Regions from separate parts of the Micromonospora sp. NPDC057141 genome, predicted to be linked through region 1. Evidence: riboswitches for the same ligand, from Rfam matches in the RefSeq annotation. Region 1 holds a riboswitch; the other holds the start of a gene.
The links. A riboswitch is a leader RNA that binds a small molecule or an ion and turns the genes downstream of it on or off. The one in region 1 is predicted to bind cyclic di-AMP.
Positions count from the first base shown of each region.

Region 2: another riboswitch for cyclic di-AMP. It lies ahead of ACFT41_RS18455 (coiled-coil domain-containing protein); the one in region 1 lies ahead of ACFT41_RS10300 (coiled-coil domain-containing protein).

Region 1 covers NZ_JBHUVA010000012.1:47,152-54,532, reverse strand. Annotated here, with positions in the region: gene ACFT41_RS10325 (cellulose binding domain-containing protein) at 150-2,897, shown strand; gene ACFT41_RS10320 (hypothetical protein) at 3,040-3,447, opposite strand; gene ACFT41_RS10315 (hypothetical protein) at 3,610-3,756, opposite strand; gene ACFT41_RS10310 (STAS domain-containing protein) at 4,098-4,460, shown strand; gene ACFT41_RS10305 (SRPBCC family protein) at 4,537-4,986, shown strand; gene ACFT41_RS10300 (coiled-coil domain-containing protein) at 5,035-6,108, opposite strand; cyclic di-AMP (ydaO/yuaA leader) riboswitch at 6,113-6,242, opposite strand; gene ACFT41_RS10295 (cation diffusion facilitator family transporter) at 6,396-7,313, opposite strand.
Region 2 covers NZ_JBHUVA010000035.1:4,557-11,937, forward strand. Annotated here, with positions in the region: gene ACFT41_RS18435 (DUF305 domain-containing protein) at 1-565, opposite strand, end outside; gene ACFT41_RS18440 (hypothetical protein) at 651-1,175, opposite strand; gene ACFT41_RS18445 (heavy metal translocating P-type ATPase) at 1,427-3,493, opposite strand; gene ACFT41_RS18450 (YibE/F family protein) at 3,841-5,295, shown strand; cyclic di-AMP (ydaO/yuaA leader) riboswitch at 5,462-5,592, shown strand; gene ACFT41_RS18455 (coiled-coil domain-containing protein) at 5,597-6,622, shown strand; gene ACFT41_RS18460 (carbonic anhydrase) at 6,725-7,381, opposite strand, start outside.

The DNA.
Region 1 (7,381 bases):
GCCTTCCTCGGCAGCGGGAGCCGCGCGTGCCGGTGGGGAGCCCGGGCAGGCTTCCCACGCCCCGACGTCGGGCCTGGGCACGGTCGCCAGTCGACCGCCGACGTCGTGCTCGTCCCACCACCACGGGCATCCCCGAGAGGAAACCGCAGATGCGGAGAGGTCTCGTCGGCGCGGTCACCACCGTGCTGGCTGCCGCCACGGCAGTCGTGGCCGTTCAGTTCACCGTCGCCCCGTCCACCGAGGCCGCCGCGGCGGCCTCCGAGCCGTACTCCTGGCGCAACGTCCGGATCGACGGCGGCGGCTTCGTTCCCGGCATCGTCTTCAACCCCACCGAGAAGAACCTGATCTACGCCCGCACCGACATCGGCGGAATGTACCGCTGGGAACAGGCCACCCAGTCCTGGACGCCACTGCTGGACTGGGTCGGGGCGGACAAGTGGGGCTACAACGGCGTGGTCAGCGTCGCCACCGACCCGGTGCAGACCAACCGGGTGTACGCCGCGGTAGGCATGTACACCAACGACTGGGACCCGAACAACGGCGCGATCCTGCGCTCGGCGGACAAGGGCGCGACCTGGCAGGCCACCGAGCTGCCGTTCAAGAACGGCGGCAACATGCCCGGCCGGGGCATGGGCGAGCGGTTGGCCGTCGACCCGAACAGGAACAGCACGATCTACTACGGCGCCGAGGGCGGCAACGGCCTGTGGCGCAGCACCGACTACGGCGCGACCTGGGCGAAGGTCACCAACTTCCCCAACGTCGGCAACTACCGGGCCGACCCGAACGACAGCAGCGGTTACCAGAGCCAGAACCAGGGCCTCACCTGGGTGTCGTTCGACAAGAGCACGGGCACGGCCGGCAACACCACCCAGACGATCTACGTCGGAGTGGCCGACAAGGCCAACCCGGTCTACCGCAGCACCAACGGCGGCACCAGCTGGGAGCGGATCCCCGGCCAGCCGACCGGCTACCTCGCCCACAAGGGCGTGGTGGACCCGGTGGGCGGCTACCTCTACATCGCCACCAGCGACACCGGCGGCCCGTACGACGGGGCCAAGGGCGACGTGTGGAAGTTCAACCGGGCCACCGGCGCGTGGACGCAGATCAGCCCGATCCCGTCGTCCAGCACTGACGCGTACTTCGGCTACTCCGGCCTGACCATCGACCGGCAGCACCCGGACACCCTGATGGTGGCCACCCAGATCTCCTGGTGGCCGGACGCGATCTTCTGGCGCAGCACCGACGGGGGCGCGACCTGGTCCCGGATCTGGGAGTTCACCAGCTACCCGGACCGCAGCAAGAAGTACACCATGGACATCTCCTCGGTGCCGTGGCTGACCTTCGGCGTGAATCCGGCCCCGCCGGAGGAGACGCCGAAGCTGGGCTGGATGAACGAGTCGGTCGAGATCGACCCGCACGACTCCGACCGGTTCATGTACGGCACCGGCGCGACCATCTACGGCAGCACCGACCTGACCAAGTGGGACACCGGCGGCCAGCTCACCATCAAGCCGATGGTCAAGGGCCTGGAGGAGACCGCCGTGCTCGACCTGGTCAGCCCGCCCACCGGGGCACCGCTGGTCAGCGCGCTCGGCGACATCGGCGGCTTCCGGCACACCGACCTCGACGCGGTGCCGGCGAAGATGTTCGCCCAGCCGGTCTTCGCCAGCACCACCAGCATCGACTACGCCGAGGCCAACCCGGCGACGATGGTGCGGGCCGGCAACTTCACCGACGCCGACCGCCCCAACGACAGCCACGTCGCGTTCTCCACCGACGGCGGGGCCAACTGGTTCCAGGGCAGCGAGCCGGGCGGGATCAACAACGGTGGCACCGTCGCCGCGTCCGCCGACGGCAGCCAGTTCGTCTGGTCGCCCGGCGACGCCGGCCAGCAGGTCGTCCGCTCGGTCGGCTTCGGCAACTCGTGGACGGCCGCGACCGGCATCCCGGCCAACGCCGTCGTCGAGTCCGACCGGGTCAACAAGAACAAGTTCTACGGCTTCTCCGGCGGCACGTTCTACGTCAGCACCAACGGCGGGGCGAGCTTCACCGCGTCGGCGGCCACCGGCCTGCCGGGCACCGGCAACGTGAAGTTCAAGGCCCTGCCCGGCACGGAGGGCGAGATCTGGCTGGCCGGCGAGGGCGGGCTGTGGCGCTCGACCGACTCCGGGGCCACCTTCACCAAGCAGTCCGGCGTGTCGTCGGCGGTGAACGTGGGCTTCGGCAAGGCGGCCCCCGGGCAGACGTACCCGGCGCTGTTCGTCTTCGGCACCGTCGACGGCCAGGCCGGCCTGTTCCGGTCGGACGACACCGGCGCGGCCTGGGTCCGGATCAACGACGACAAGCACCAGTACGGCAACGCGGGCGAGGCGCTGACCGGTGACCCGCGCGTCTACGGGCGCGCCTACCTGGGCACCAACGGGCGGGGCATCATCGTCGCCGACCGGCTCGGCGGTGCCACCACCCCGCCGGCGACGACGCCCCCGGCGACGACACCCCCGGCCACCACGCCCCCGGCGACCACTCCGCCGGCGACGACGCCGCCGGCCACCACGCCCCCGGCGACCCCGACGGGCACGCCGGTGCCGGCAGGGGCCTGCTCGGCGACGTACAAGGTGATCGGCTCCTGGTCCGGTGGCTTCCAGGGCGAGGTGACCGTGAAGAACAACAGCGGCTCGGCGAAGAGCTACTGGGGCGTGGTCTGGAACTTCCCCAACGGCCAGCAGATCACCCAGCTCTGGGGCGGCACGTACACCCAGACCGGGGCCCAGGTCGTGGTGCGTGACGCGGGCTGGAACGGGGCCCTGCCCGTCGGTGGCAGCACCACCTTCGGCTTTGTCGCCAGCGGGACCGGAGCCAACTCGACTCCGGCGATCCTGACCTGCACGGCCAACTGACCGTCCACCCGGGCGCGAACCCCGGGCCGGCCTCCCCGCACGGAGGCCGGCCCGGTTCGCGTCTCGGTGGGCCTCGCGTCTTGGTGGGTCGGCGATGACGACCAGCCGGGGCGGCTCAGCCGTCCCGGCGTGTCGGGTGAGCTCAGCCGTCCAGGCCGACCGGGGAGTCGGGCCGGTCGACGTCGACGAACTCGATCTCCTCGACGTCGCGCTCGCCCCGGCGCCCGACGGCCCGCGCGGCCGAACCGGCGGCCCAGCCGATCGCCGCTCCGGCCAGGGCGGCCCCGATCAGCAGCGTCCAGGGCAGGGCGGGCCGGCGGCCGGCGAGCGCGTCGAAGGCCAGCACCGCCCGGCGGCGCGCCTCGTCGGCCGCGGAGCCGACCAGGTCGCCCGCGTCGTCGGCGAGGCCGGAGCCGCTGCGCCGGGCGGAGCGGGCGGTGCCCCGAACGCTGTCCCCGGCGGAGCCTACGGCGGAGGCCAGATGCTGCCACGCCTGGTCCGCGATCCGCTCGGGCTTGCTGCGGCGCTCCAGCAGGTTGGTTCCGAACATCGTGCTACCTCCTCGGGTGCCGAAGCTTGCGGCCACTTCGGACTGCGGCGTGGGACCGGTGGGCGGTCGCCCGCCGGTGGGTCGCCCCCGCCGGCGTGGTCCGCCCACCGGGGCAGTGCCCCACCCGACGCCGCCGCAAACCCCGGCGTGCCGGCTGTGCCTTCAGCGTACGGACACCACCGCCGCGCCCCGGGCGAAGTCGTCGCCGTCGTCGTCATCGTCGTCGTCCCCGCCGCCGCCGAAGCCGCAGGCCAACATGAGTGCGAGCAGCGCGCCGACGCCGGCCAGGCCGGCCAGTCTCCGGATCATTTGGTGGTTCCTTCCGTGGTGCGGGTGTGGACGCCGCCGATGTTAGGCGGGGCGGGCAACGGCGGCGGGTCCCGCCGGTGACGGCCGGGTGGACCACACGCCCGGGGCGCGGGGTGCGCGCGAAGGTCGGAGGGGACCGCTACCCTGGGTCGGCGACATCGGCCCCGGGCCGGTCGTGTGGCTAACAGGATCTGAAAAGTCCGGATAAGGGCAACGTGTTTTGCCCTGATCCACGAATTGCTCATCCCGAGGGGTGGCGACCGAGGCCGTCGGAGGAATACTCTCGGTCGCGGCCCGCGTACTGATGAGGCGCCCGTGAATGGGCGAGTGGAGGTGCTCGCGTGAGCCTGTCGATCGTGAAGTCGGTTCTTTCCGGTGGTGTCATCGAGATCGCCCCGCGTGGCGAGATCGACGTCGACACCGCGTACGAGGTGCGCGAAGCCGTCGCGGAGGTGCTCACCAAGGGGCGTCCCGCCCGCATCGAGCTGAACATGCGCCTCATCACCTTCATCGACTCGGTCGGCATCAGCGCGATGGTGGCCGGCTTCCAGACCGCCGAGGTCAGCGGCGTGAAGCTGGTCGTCACCGAGCCGAGCCGGTTCGTGCACCGGCAACTGTGGGTGACCGGCCTGCTCGGCCTCTTCGGTGCCCCCGAGCCCTACTACGCCGGCACGGCCACCCCCGAGGTGCTGCCGGGCGCCTGACCGGGGTCGCCGGCGGTGGTTCACGCGCCGGGGCCCGGCTCTTCCTCCACGCCCTCGGGTGGGGGACGATCGACGGATGCCCCGGCGCGACAGCTTCCAATACTCGGTCCAGGCCTGCTGCCCGCGGGCCGAGGCAGTGGCGCTGCTCAGTGACCCCGCCCGGCAGACCGAGCTGCATCCGTTGATCACGCGGGTGCGCCGGTTGCCGCCCCGGCCGGGTGCCCTGGCCAGTTATGCGATAACCGATCAGCTCGCCGCCGGGCCGCTGCGCTTCGGCGTGACGTATCAGGCGGACGTGCTGGTGGTGACCGACGACGAGATCGTCACGCTGGCCCGGCAGCGGCCGGCCACGACGGTGCGTAACCACACCCGGCTGCGCGACGAGCCGGGCGGCCTCGTCCGCGTCGACGTGGAGATCACCCTGGCCGCCCCGACGCTGCTGTTCGCGTACGCCTTCCGGCAGGCCCGCTCGGCGCACCTCGGGCTGGCCCGCCGGCTGGGCGAGGTGCTGGGCCGGGCGGCGTAGCGCCCCGGCGACCCGGCCCACGGGGGAGGGCCGCCGAGGCGGGCGCGGTCAGATCACCGACAGGTGCACGTGGTTGGTGTGGTCGCTGGACGGGTCCCCGTTTCCGCCGCTGTACGCCTTCCAGCCGCTGCTGGGCAGCCAGATCTGCTTGAACCAGATCACGTACAGCACGGCGAGCCGGTCGGCGTTGCGCACGTAGTACGCCGCCAGGTTGTTGCCGTAGGTGCGGTCCCCGCCGGTGGCCACGCCGCCGAAGCCGCCCTTCTGCGCGGCGAAGTCGCAGGCCCGGCCCTTCGGGTGCTCGCCGGAGCCACCGGGGCGGTAGCAGGAGACGTACCGGGTGAAGCCGGCGGCCTTGGCCTGGTTGAGCGCGTGCAGGGTGCGCGGGGTGATGCAGCCGTTGGCCGGGGTGGGGTCGTTGACGCTGCACGACTCCGCCGGCCAGGAGCCGTCGGAGTTGCGCTTCGCGGGGGTGGCGTTGGCGCTGGAGCTGCCGCCCGGGCTGGACCCGCCGCCGCTGTTGCTGCTGGCCTTGTTGTTGGCCACGGTGAGCGCCCGTTCGGCCTGTTCCTTGCGCTTGCCCATCAGCGTGACCTGCTTGCGCTGCTCGCGGATCTCGCCGTCGATCCCCTGTCGGGTCTTCGTCGCCTCGTCCCGGGTGGTCAGCAGCGCGCGCAGCGCCCGGTCCTCGTTGGCGGCGACCGCGTCGAGCGCGGCGGCCCGGTCCAGGAATCCCTCGGGGGAGCTGCTGTCGAGCAGCAGTGAGGCGGCGGTGAGCCGACCCTTCTTGTACGCCACACCGGCGATCTCGCCGACCTTCGCGCCCCGCGTGACCAGCTCGGCCTCGACCGTCTTGAGCTGGCCGCCGAGCTTCTGCTGCCGCTTCACCGAGCGGTCGAGGGCGGTCTTGGCCTCCAGGTAGCCCTTGCTGGCCGCTTCGAGCTGGGCGCGCAGGGCGGGGGTGCCGCCCTCCTCGTCGTCGCCCGGCGCGGCGAGCAGGCCGACGGGCGGCGCGGCCCCGGCCGGCGTCACGGGCGCGGCCCCGAGGCCGACGGCGAGCGTCAGCACCAGCGCCGCCGCGACCCGGGCGGCGATCCTTCCTACAGGTGCCACTACTGGCATATGCATGTCCTTCCATCAGCCGCCGACCGGGTTAGCTGACGGGTTCGGGACGGACGATCCCTACCGCTGGAGCGGATGCACCCCACGAACATGGTTCCCCGGCTCGCCCGTAGGCGATTAGGCGGCGGCCACCACAGGCGCCGGAGGGCGCCGCCCGGCGGAGGCCGGGACCGAGCCTACCGGTGCCTGTGGGACCAGCGCTGCTTCCGTGACGGAGGGTACGCGGATAAATCCCGTCAAGTCCGGCATTCGACCGTATAAGTCACGAAAATTGATGGGCGTCGGTCTCACCAGCCGGCCGGCCCGCAGCCGTCGCGGGCCGCCCCCGGCTCGACCTGCAACGTGGCGTGCTCGATGTGGAAGTCCTCGTGCAGGGCGGTGCGGGCGGCGGTCAGCACCGCGCCGACCTCCGCGCCGGGCGCCATGGTCAGGTGGGCCGAGGCGACCTCCATGCCGGAGGTCAGCGTCCAGACGTGCAGGTCGTGCACCTCGACCACGCCGGGCACGGCGGCCAGCCGGTCGTGCACGGCGGTCACCTGGAGGTGCTCCGGCGCGGCCTGGACCAGGATGCGCACCGCGGCCCGACCGAGCCGCCAGGTGCGGGGCAGGATGAACACGCCGATCGCGACGGCCACCGCCGGGTCCGCCCACCACCAGCCGGTGACCATGATCAGCGCCGCCGCCCCGATCACCCCGACCGACCCGAGCAGGTCGCCCAGCACCTCCAGGTACGCCCCGCGCAGGTTGAGGCTCTCCTTCGCCCCGCTGCGCAGCAGGGCGAACGCGGCGACGTTGGCGAGCAGGCCCAGCACCGCCACCGCGAGCATCGGGCCGGTGGTCACCTCGGGCGGGTCGCCGAAGCGGCGGACGGCCTCGACGAGGACGTAGACGGCGACGCCGCTGAGCAGCAGGGCGTTGCCGAGCGCGGCGAGCACCTCCAACCGGTAGAGCCCGAACGTGCGCTGCGGGTCGGCGGTGGCCCGGCGGGTGGCGGTGATCGCGGCGAGCGCCATGCCGATGCCGAGCACGTCGGTGAACATGTGCCCGGCGTCGGAGAGCAGCGCCAGCGAGCCGGTGCCGAGCGCGGTCACCGCCTCGACGATCATCAGCACGGCGAGCAGCGCGAACGCCGCCCAGAGCCGCCCCGAATGGCGGTCGGAGGCGTTTGCCGCCACCCCGTGGTGGTGGTCATGACCTGCGCCCACGCCCACACCCTCCGTCCGTGATCCCAACCCCCCGGCCAAATCTATGTTCACATCGCAATGTATGCAAG
Region 2 (7,381 bases), on a different contig from region 1:
CGCCCTCGTGGTGGGCGACCATCATGGTCAGGAACTGCCGGTCGAAGCCGACGCCCTTCGCGCCGGCCAGCTTCGTCATGTCCGCCTCGGACATCATCCCCGGCATCTCGTGGTCCATCTCCGGCACTCCGTGCCCATGCCCCGAGGCGGGCGACGGAACCGGCCGACCCCACCCCGTCAACCAGCCGGTCATGGTGGCGATCTCCGGGGCCTGGGCGGCCTTGATCGCAGCAGCGAGGCGCTTGACCTCCGGATCGGCGGAGCGGGTCTCGGCCAGCTCGGCCATCTCCACGGCCTGCCGGTGGTGCGGGATCATCATCTGGGCGAACATCACGTCGGCGTCGCCGAACGCGGCCGGCCCGCGCGTCGGAGTCCCGGTGGCAGTCGCAGTGGCAGTCGCGGTGGCGGTGGCAGTGGCGGTGCCGGCGGCAGTGGCGGTGCCGCCGGCCGGCGTGTCGTGACTGGGCGAGCCGTGGTCGCCGGAACCGCAGGCGGCCAGGGCGAGGACGGCGGTCAGGGCCGCGCTGGCCAGGGCGGCGCGGCGCGCGATCGTACGAGTGGTCACGGTGAATCCTTCGGTCTCGGTCACGTACGTGGGCAGGACGGGAACACGGGTCACCGGCGGAGCCGGGCACCCGCGCCGGGGCGTCCTACGTACGCGACACCGAGACCTCGGCCAGTCGAAGGCCGAGCGGGCGGGAGGGCGGGCCGCGCGGTCCGGCGGGCGCCCCACCGGGCCGCCGGCCGGACGGGCCGAACGCCCGTGCGCCGGTCAGCAGGAGCACGGCGACGAGCAGGGCGACCCCGAGCGCGCCGAGCACCGCCGAACAGACGCTCCACCCGGACGGCCCGTCTGCGCGACCACCGACCGGGAGCAGCCGGGCGGGCACACACTCACCAGCCGGACAGCCGGCGTGGGCACCCAGGGCGGCGACGACCATGCCGCCAGCCGGGGCGGCCATGCCGCCGGCGAGCCGTCCGGAAGCGGCCACGCCGCTGGCGAGGGTGACGGAGATCGGATGCCCGTCGCGCGGTGCCGCCCCGTCATGTCCGTCGTGGGTGCCGCCGGAGTGCGCGCCATGGCCGAGGGTGTGCATGGCGGCCAGGCCGACCAGGGTGCAGAGCAGCAGCGCGAGGCGGACCCACCGCCCGCCCGTCACCGCCATCGTCCGCACGCCACCACGCTAGAGCCTCGGCTGAAGTCGGCCGACCTCGACTCGCGGGTGCGCGGGTGGCCTCGGGCCAGGTCGGCGAGGAGCTGCGGGGCCCCGGGGTCGACGATCGATGCCGCCAAGAGACCGGGCCGGGAACTTTGGCTGCCTCCACCACACGACACCCCGACACGGTTCCACCGCGACCGGCCACGAACCGTGCCGCTCACCTGCCGCCGGGACACGTGCCGCACGGGCCCGCGCTTCGACGCACATCAGCCGGGGGTGAGGCGGACCCGGCGGATCAGTTGGGCGTTCAGCGCCACCACGATCGTGGACGCCGACATCAGGATCGCCCCGACCGCCGGGCTCAGCGCCACCCCCGCCCAGGCCAGCGCCCCGGCGGCCAACGGCAGGGCCACCACGTTGTAACCGGCCGCCCAGGCCAGGTTCTGCACCATCTTCCGGTAGGACGCTCGGGAGAGCCGGGCCACCGCCGCCACCCCACGCGGGTCGGACGAGGCGAGCACCACCCCGGCGGACTCGATGGCCACGTCCGTGCCGGCCCCGATCGCGATGCCCACGTCTGCGCGGGCGAGCGCCGGGGCGTCGTTGACCCCGTCGCCGACCATCGCCACGGTCAGCCCCCGGCGTTGCAGCTCGGTGACCTTGCCGTCCTTGTCGGCCGGCAGCACCTCGGCGAAGACCTCGTCCACTCCGGGCCGGAAGCCGAGGTCGGCGGCGACCGCGTCGGCCACCGCCCGGGCGTCCCCAGTGATCATGGCGATGGTCCGGACGCCCTGAGCCCGCAGCTCGGCGATCGCCTCGCGCGCCTCGGGGCGTACTTCGTCGGCGAGGGCGAGCGCGCCGAGCACCGTGCCGGGGAGGCGGACCAGGTGGAGCACGGCGGCCCCCCGCCCCGCCCACTCGGCGGCAATCCGGTCCAGCTCGGCGGGGAGGCCCACGCCCAGCTCGCGCAGCAGCGCCGGCCCGCCCGCCGCGTACTCCGTGCCGTCGATGGTGGCCCGCACCCCACGGCCCGGCAGTGCGCGGAAGCCGGTGGCCGGCGCGGGTCCGCCGCGTTGCTCGGCGGCGGCGACGATCGCTCGGGCCAGCGGGTGCTCGCTGTCCGCCTCGACCCCGGCGGCCAGCCGCAGCAGCTCGTCCTCACCGGTGCCGGCGACGGCCGCGACACCGGTCACGACGTGCTCGCCCCGGGTCAGGGTGCCGGTCTTGTCGAACAGCACCGCGTCGACGGTGCGCATCCGCTCCAGCGCGAGCCGGTTCTTCACCAGGATGCCAGAGCGCGCCGCAACCGCCGTGGACAGCGCGATGACCAGCGGGATCGCCAGCCCCAGCGCGTGCGGGCAGGCGATCACCAGCACCGTGACGGTCCGCACCACGGCCTCGTCGGCGTCGCCGAGGGCGGACCAGACCAGCACCGTGACCACGGCGGTGGCGGTGGCGACGTAGAACAGCCAGGCCGCGAAGCGGTCGGCGAGCGCCTGGGCCCGGCCGCTGGAGCGCTGCGCCTCGGCGACCATGCGCTGGATGCCGGCGAGGGTGGTCTCCTCGCCGATCGCCGCCACCTCGACCCGGATCGCCGAGTCCGTGGCCACCGTGCCCGCCACCACCCGGTCGCCGGCCGACCGGACGACCGGGCGGGACTCTCCCGTGATCATGGATTCGTCCAGCTCGGCGGCCCCGTCGACGACCCGGCCGTCGGCCGGCACCCGACCGCCCGGCCGGACCAGCAGCACGTCGCCGACGCGCAGCTCGGCCACCGGGACCCGATCGGTGCCGCCGTCGGGGCGGACCCGCTCGGCGTCGTCGGGCAGCAGCGCGGCCAACGCGGCGAGGGCGCCCCGGGCCTGACCGATCGCCCTCATCTCCTGCCAGTGCCCGAGCAGCATGATGGTGACCAGCGCCGCCAGCTCCCACCAGAAGTCCAGGTCGAACGCGCCGGCGCTGGTGGCCAGCGATGCGACGTACGCGACGCTGATCGCCATCGCGATGAGCAGCATCATCCCCGGTGCCCGGTCGCGTAGCTCCCGGACCGCGCCGACCAGGAACGGCCACCCGCCCCACCAGAAGACCGCCGAGCCGAGCACCGGGCCGACCAACGCCCGGCCGGGGAACTCCAGCGAGTAGCCGAACCAGTCCATCACCAGGTGGCTGGTGACGACGATCGGCAGGGTCAGCGCGAGGCAGAGCCAGAACCGGCGGCGGAACATCTCCGGGTCGTGCCCAGCGTGCTTGTCGTGCCCGCCGGGTCCGGCGCGCTTGTCCGGTGCGCCGGGTCCGGCGGGTGCGCCGTGCCTCGCGTGCGCTTCGTGGGCCATGTCTCCAAGATGCCCCGCCGCCGGTCAGATTGGCAGCATGTCGGTCAGACGGCGGTATCCGAGCGGCCGGAACACCGCCATGTCGCCGACATGGTGTCGACCGGCCTGCGTCCGCAGGTGAGGGTGGCTACGATTCCGGGCGATGGGACGCAGGATCCCGCTCCGGGCGACCGGAGGAGCGGAAGGGGCTTCGGATGGGCCGGCGGAGCGGGGGTCCTCGGGCGGGGGTCCTCGGGCGGCCGGCCCGGTGAGGTCGTTCGGGCAGCCAGCCCGGATCGACCGCCGCGACGCTGAACCGTCCGGGCCGCCGAGCCGTATCCCGCGCTGACACCGTTTGGAGACCGTCGATGGGCGCCGACCACAACCGACCCGCTCCGCCCACCCCGCCAGGGGTGCGGCGGCTCCTCGTCGCGACCGTGGTGCCCCTCTTCGTGATCACCGTGATCGCGGCGATCGTCCTGTGGCCCCGCGACGGCGGCCCGGAGGTCGACGGCGGCTCGCCGGTGCCCCGCTACCACGGCACAGTGACCCGGGTGGTCACCGAGGAGTGCCCGCCACAGCCCGGGACGCCGGAGGCCGGGCCGGACGTCGCGGACGGCCCGTGCGGCACGGTGACCGTCCGGGTGGAGCAGGGGCCGGACGCCGGGCAGCAGGTCGAGACGCCGATCCCCACCGGCCCCGGCGCGCCCACCGTCGCCGTCGACGACCGGATCGTGCTGGTGAAGCTGACCGACCCGGCGGACCCGACGGCGAGCGCCTACAACATCGCCGAGCACCAGCGCGGCACTCCGCTGGTCTGGCTGGCGGTGGTGTTCGCGCTGGCGATCGTCGCGTTCGGCCGCTGGCGGGGGGTGGCCGCCCTGGCCGGCCTGGCCGCCACCTTCGCCATCCTGCTGACCTTCGTACTGCCCGGGATCGGCGCGGGCGGGTCACCGCTGCCGATCGCCGTCGTCGGCTCCGCGCTGATCATGTTCGTGGTGCTGTACCTCACCCACGGGGTCAGCGCGCAGACGTCGGTGGCCGTCCTCGGCACCCTGGGCAGCCTGGTGCTCACCGGCCTCCTGGGCACCCTCGCCACGGCGGCCACCCACCTCACCGGGTACGGCAGCGAGGACGCCACCACCCTGTCGATGTTCCGGGGCGACGTGGATCTGCACGGCCTGCTGCTGGCCGGCATCATCATCGGTTCGCTCGGGGTGCTCGACGACGTCACCGTCACCCAGGCGGCCACGGTCACCGAGCTGGCGCACGCCAACCCGGGGCTGTCCCGGTTGCAGCTCTACCGGGCGGCCACCCGCGTCGGCCGGGCGCACATCGCCTCCACGGTCAACACGATCGTGCTGGCGTACGCGGGCGCGTCGCTGCCGCTGCTGCTCCTGCTCACCGCCGACTCCCGCCCGGTGACCGAGATCCTGACCAGCGAGTTCCTCGCCCAGGAGATCGTCCGCAGCGCGGTCGCCACGCTGGGCCTGATCGCCGCCGTGCCGCTCACCACCGGGCTGGCCGCCGTGGTCACCGCAGCGGGCCGCACCGCCGCGGGACGGACCACGGCAGGGCGCAGCGCCGCGGAAAGCGCCGCCGCGGGACGGACCAGGGCGACCCGGTCCGGTCCGGCGGGCGTCGGGGACGTGCCGGCGACGCGTACGCCGGGCAGCGGCCGGCGGCGGCCCGCGGAGCGGGATCTCGCGCTGGAGGCGCTCGGCGGCGGCCGGGCGGCCGAGGGGTTCCCCGACGACCACGCCCCCACCCACCCCCCGGCCGGACGGCCGCACCGAGAAGGAGGCACGGAGACCGCATGGTGACACTCCGCAGCGTGACCAATGGCGGCATCCGCCCTGAGAAGCGCATCACCGATCACCGACAGCGATTACGAAATAGCGCTTTCAGTCGGCAGCCGGACGTAGCTCCCCACGAGGACTCTCGGGTAACCTCGCTGCCGGTCACCGCCGAAGGCGCGAAGCGGCGCCTGCGGTGCCGCCGCCCAATCGCCGCGAGGCGAGCCGGGGAACCAGGTGCCCGGGGTGAATCCGCGCGAGCGGTAGGGGCCACTTCCGCCCCGAACCCGTCAGCTAACCCGGTCGGCGGTCGATGGAAGGGAACACTGTGACGGCACCCCTGCACCGCTGGTTGACCCCCGTGGTGGCCGTGCTCGCTGCCCTGGCGGTCGTCGCCGGGCCGGCCGCCCCGGCGCTCGCCCTGCCCTCCGCCGCCCCCCAACCGTCGGGGCACGAGGAGGACGACGAGCCCCAGCTCATCACCGATGTGATCGAGGCGACCAACCGGGACTACGCCCAGGCCAAGTCGAAGCTCGAAAAGTCGAAGAAGCGCCAGGCCCAGCTCGCCGAGGAGGTGCGGAAGGCCCAGGACGAGCTGGACGCGCTCGCGCCGCAGGTCGGCGAGATGGCCGCGCAGTCGTACCGGACCGGCCGGGTCGGCGCGATGGCGATGCTGTTGGAGAGCAACACCCCGGACTCGTTCGTCAAGCGCGCCTCCGCCCTCGACGAGCTGAACATGGTCAACGCCAACAAGCTGGCCGAGGTCAGCGCGGCCAAGAACCGCGCCGAGCAGGCCAAGCTCGCGCTCGACGCCGAGGTGCGCGAGCAGCAGAAGCAGGCGTCGGTCATGGCGAAGAAGAAGTTCGACGCCGAGAAGGCGCTCGCGCTGGTCGGCGGCGCGGGCTTCACCGGCGGTCTGGTTTCCGCCACCTCCCCGGTCGCGAAGATCGGGCCGGGCCGGACGTCGGACGGCGACTGGCGACCGGAGTCGTGCAGCGAGAACGACCCCACCACCTCCGGCTGCGTCACGCCCCGCACACTGCACGCGTACAAGGAGACCAAACGGGCCGGCTTCAACCGGTTCGTGGGCTGCTACCGGCCGGGCGGGCCGTGGGAGCACCCCAAGGGCCGGGCCTGCGACTGGTCGCTCCAGAACAGCGGATTCGCCCCCTGGCACAACAACGACACCCGGATGTACGGCAACAACCTGGCCGCGTTCCTCATCCGCAACGCCGACCGGCTCGGCATCTACTACGTCATCTGGAACCGGCAGATCTGGTTCCCGGCGACCGGCTGGAAGTCCTACAGCGGGCCCTCCAACCACACCGACCACGTGCACATGTCGCTGCTCTGACGCCGCGTGCCGCGCACGCCGAGAGGGGCCGTCCCACTGTGGGCGGCCCCTCTCGGCGCGTAAGGCGGCGCGTCTCAGGCGGCGGGTGTCAGGCGGCGGGTGTCAGGCGGCGGCGGGGGCCGGGAGGGCGGCCACCGTCCGCACCCCGCCGGCGCTGAGCCGGTACGACATTCCGACGACCGCGCACCGACCGGCGTCGACCTCGGCGGCCAGCACCGGCGACCGGTCGAGCATCGCCTCGACGGTGCACGCGATGTGGATGTCGACGATCTCGTCGATGCTCTCGACGCCCCGCTCGGCGGCCCGGTGCAGGCTGGGCACCACGGCGTCCACCACGGCCCGCAGGTTGCCGGCGGGCTGGGTGCCGGTGCCGGCCGCCGCCCGGGCCGCCTGCACCGCTCCGCAGGAGTCGTGGCCGAGCACCACCACCAGGGGGGTGCCCAGCACGGTCACGGCGTACTCGACGCTGCCCAGCACCTCGGGGCCGACGGTGTGCCCGGCGGTGCGGACCACGAAGAGGTCCCCCAGGCCACGATCGAAGATGATCTCGGCGGCGAGCCGGGAGTCGGAGCAGCCGACGATCACCGCGAACGGGTGCTGGCCGTCGGCGACGGCCGTCCGGTGGTCGGCGTCCTGGTTGGGGTGGCGCGGCGCTCCGGTGACGAAGCGGTGGTTGCCGGCTTGCAACTCGACGAGGGCCCGGCCCGGGGTGCAGGGGACGCCCGGGGTGCCCAGCTCGCCGGGTCGCCCGATGGTCGA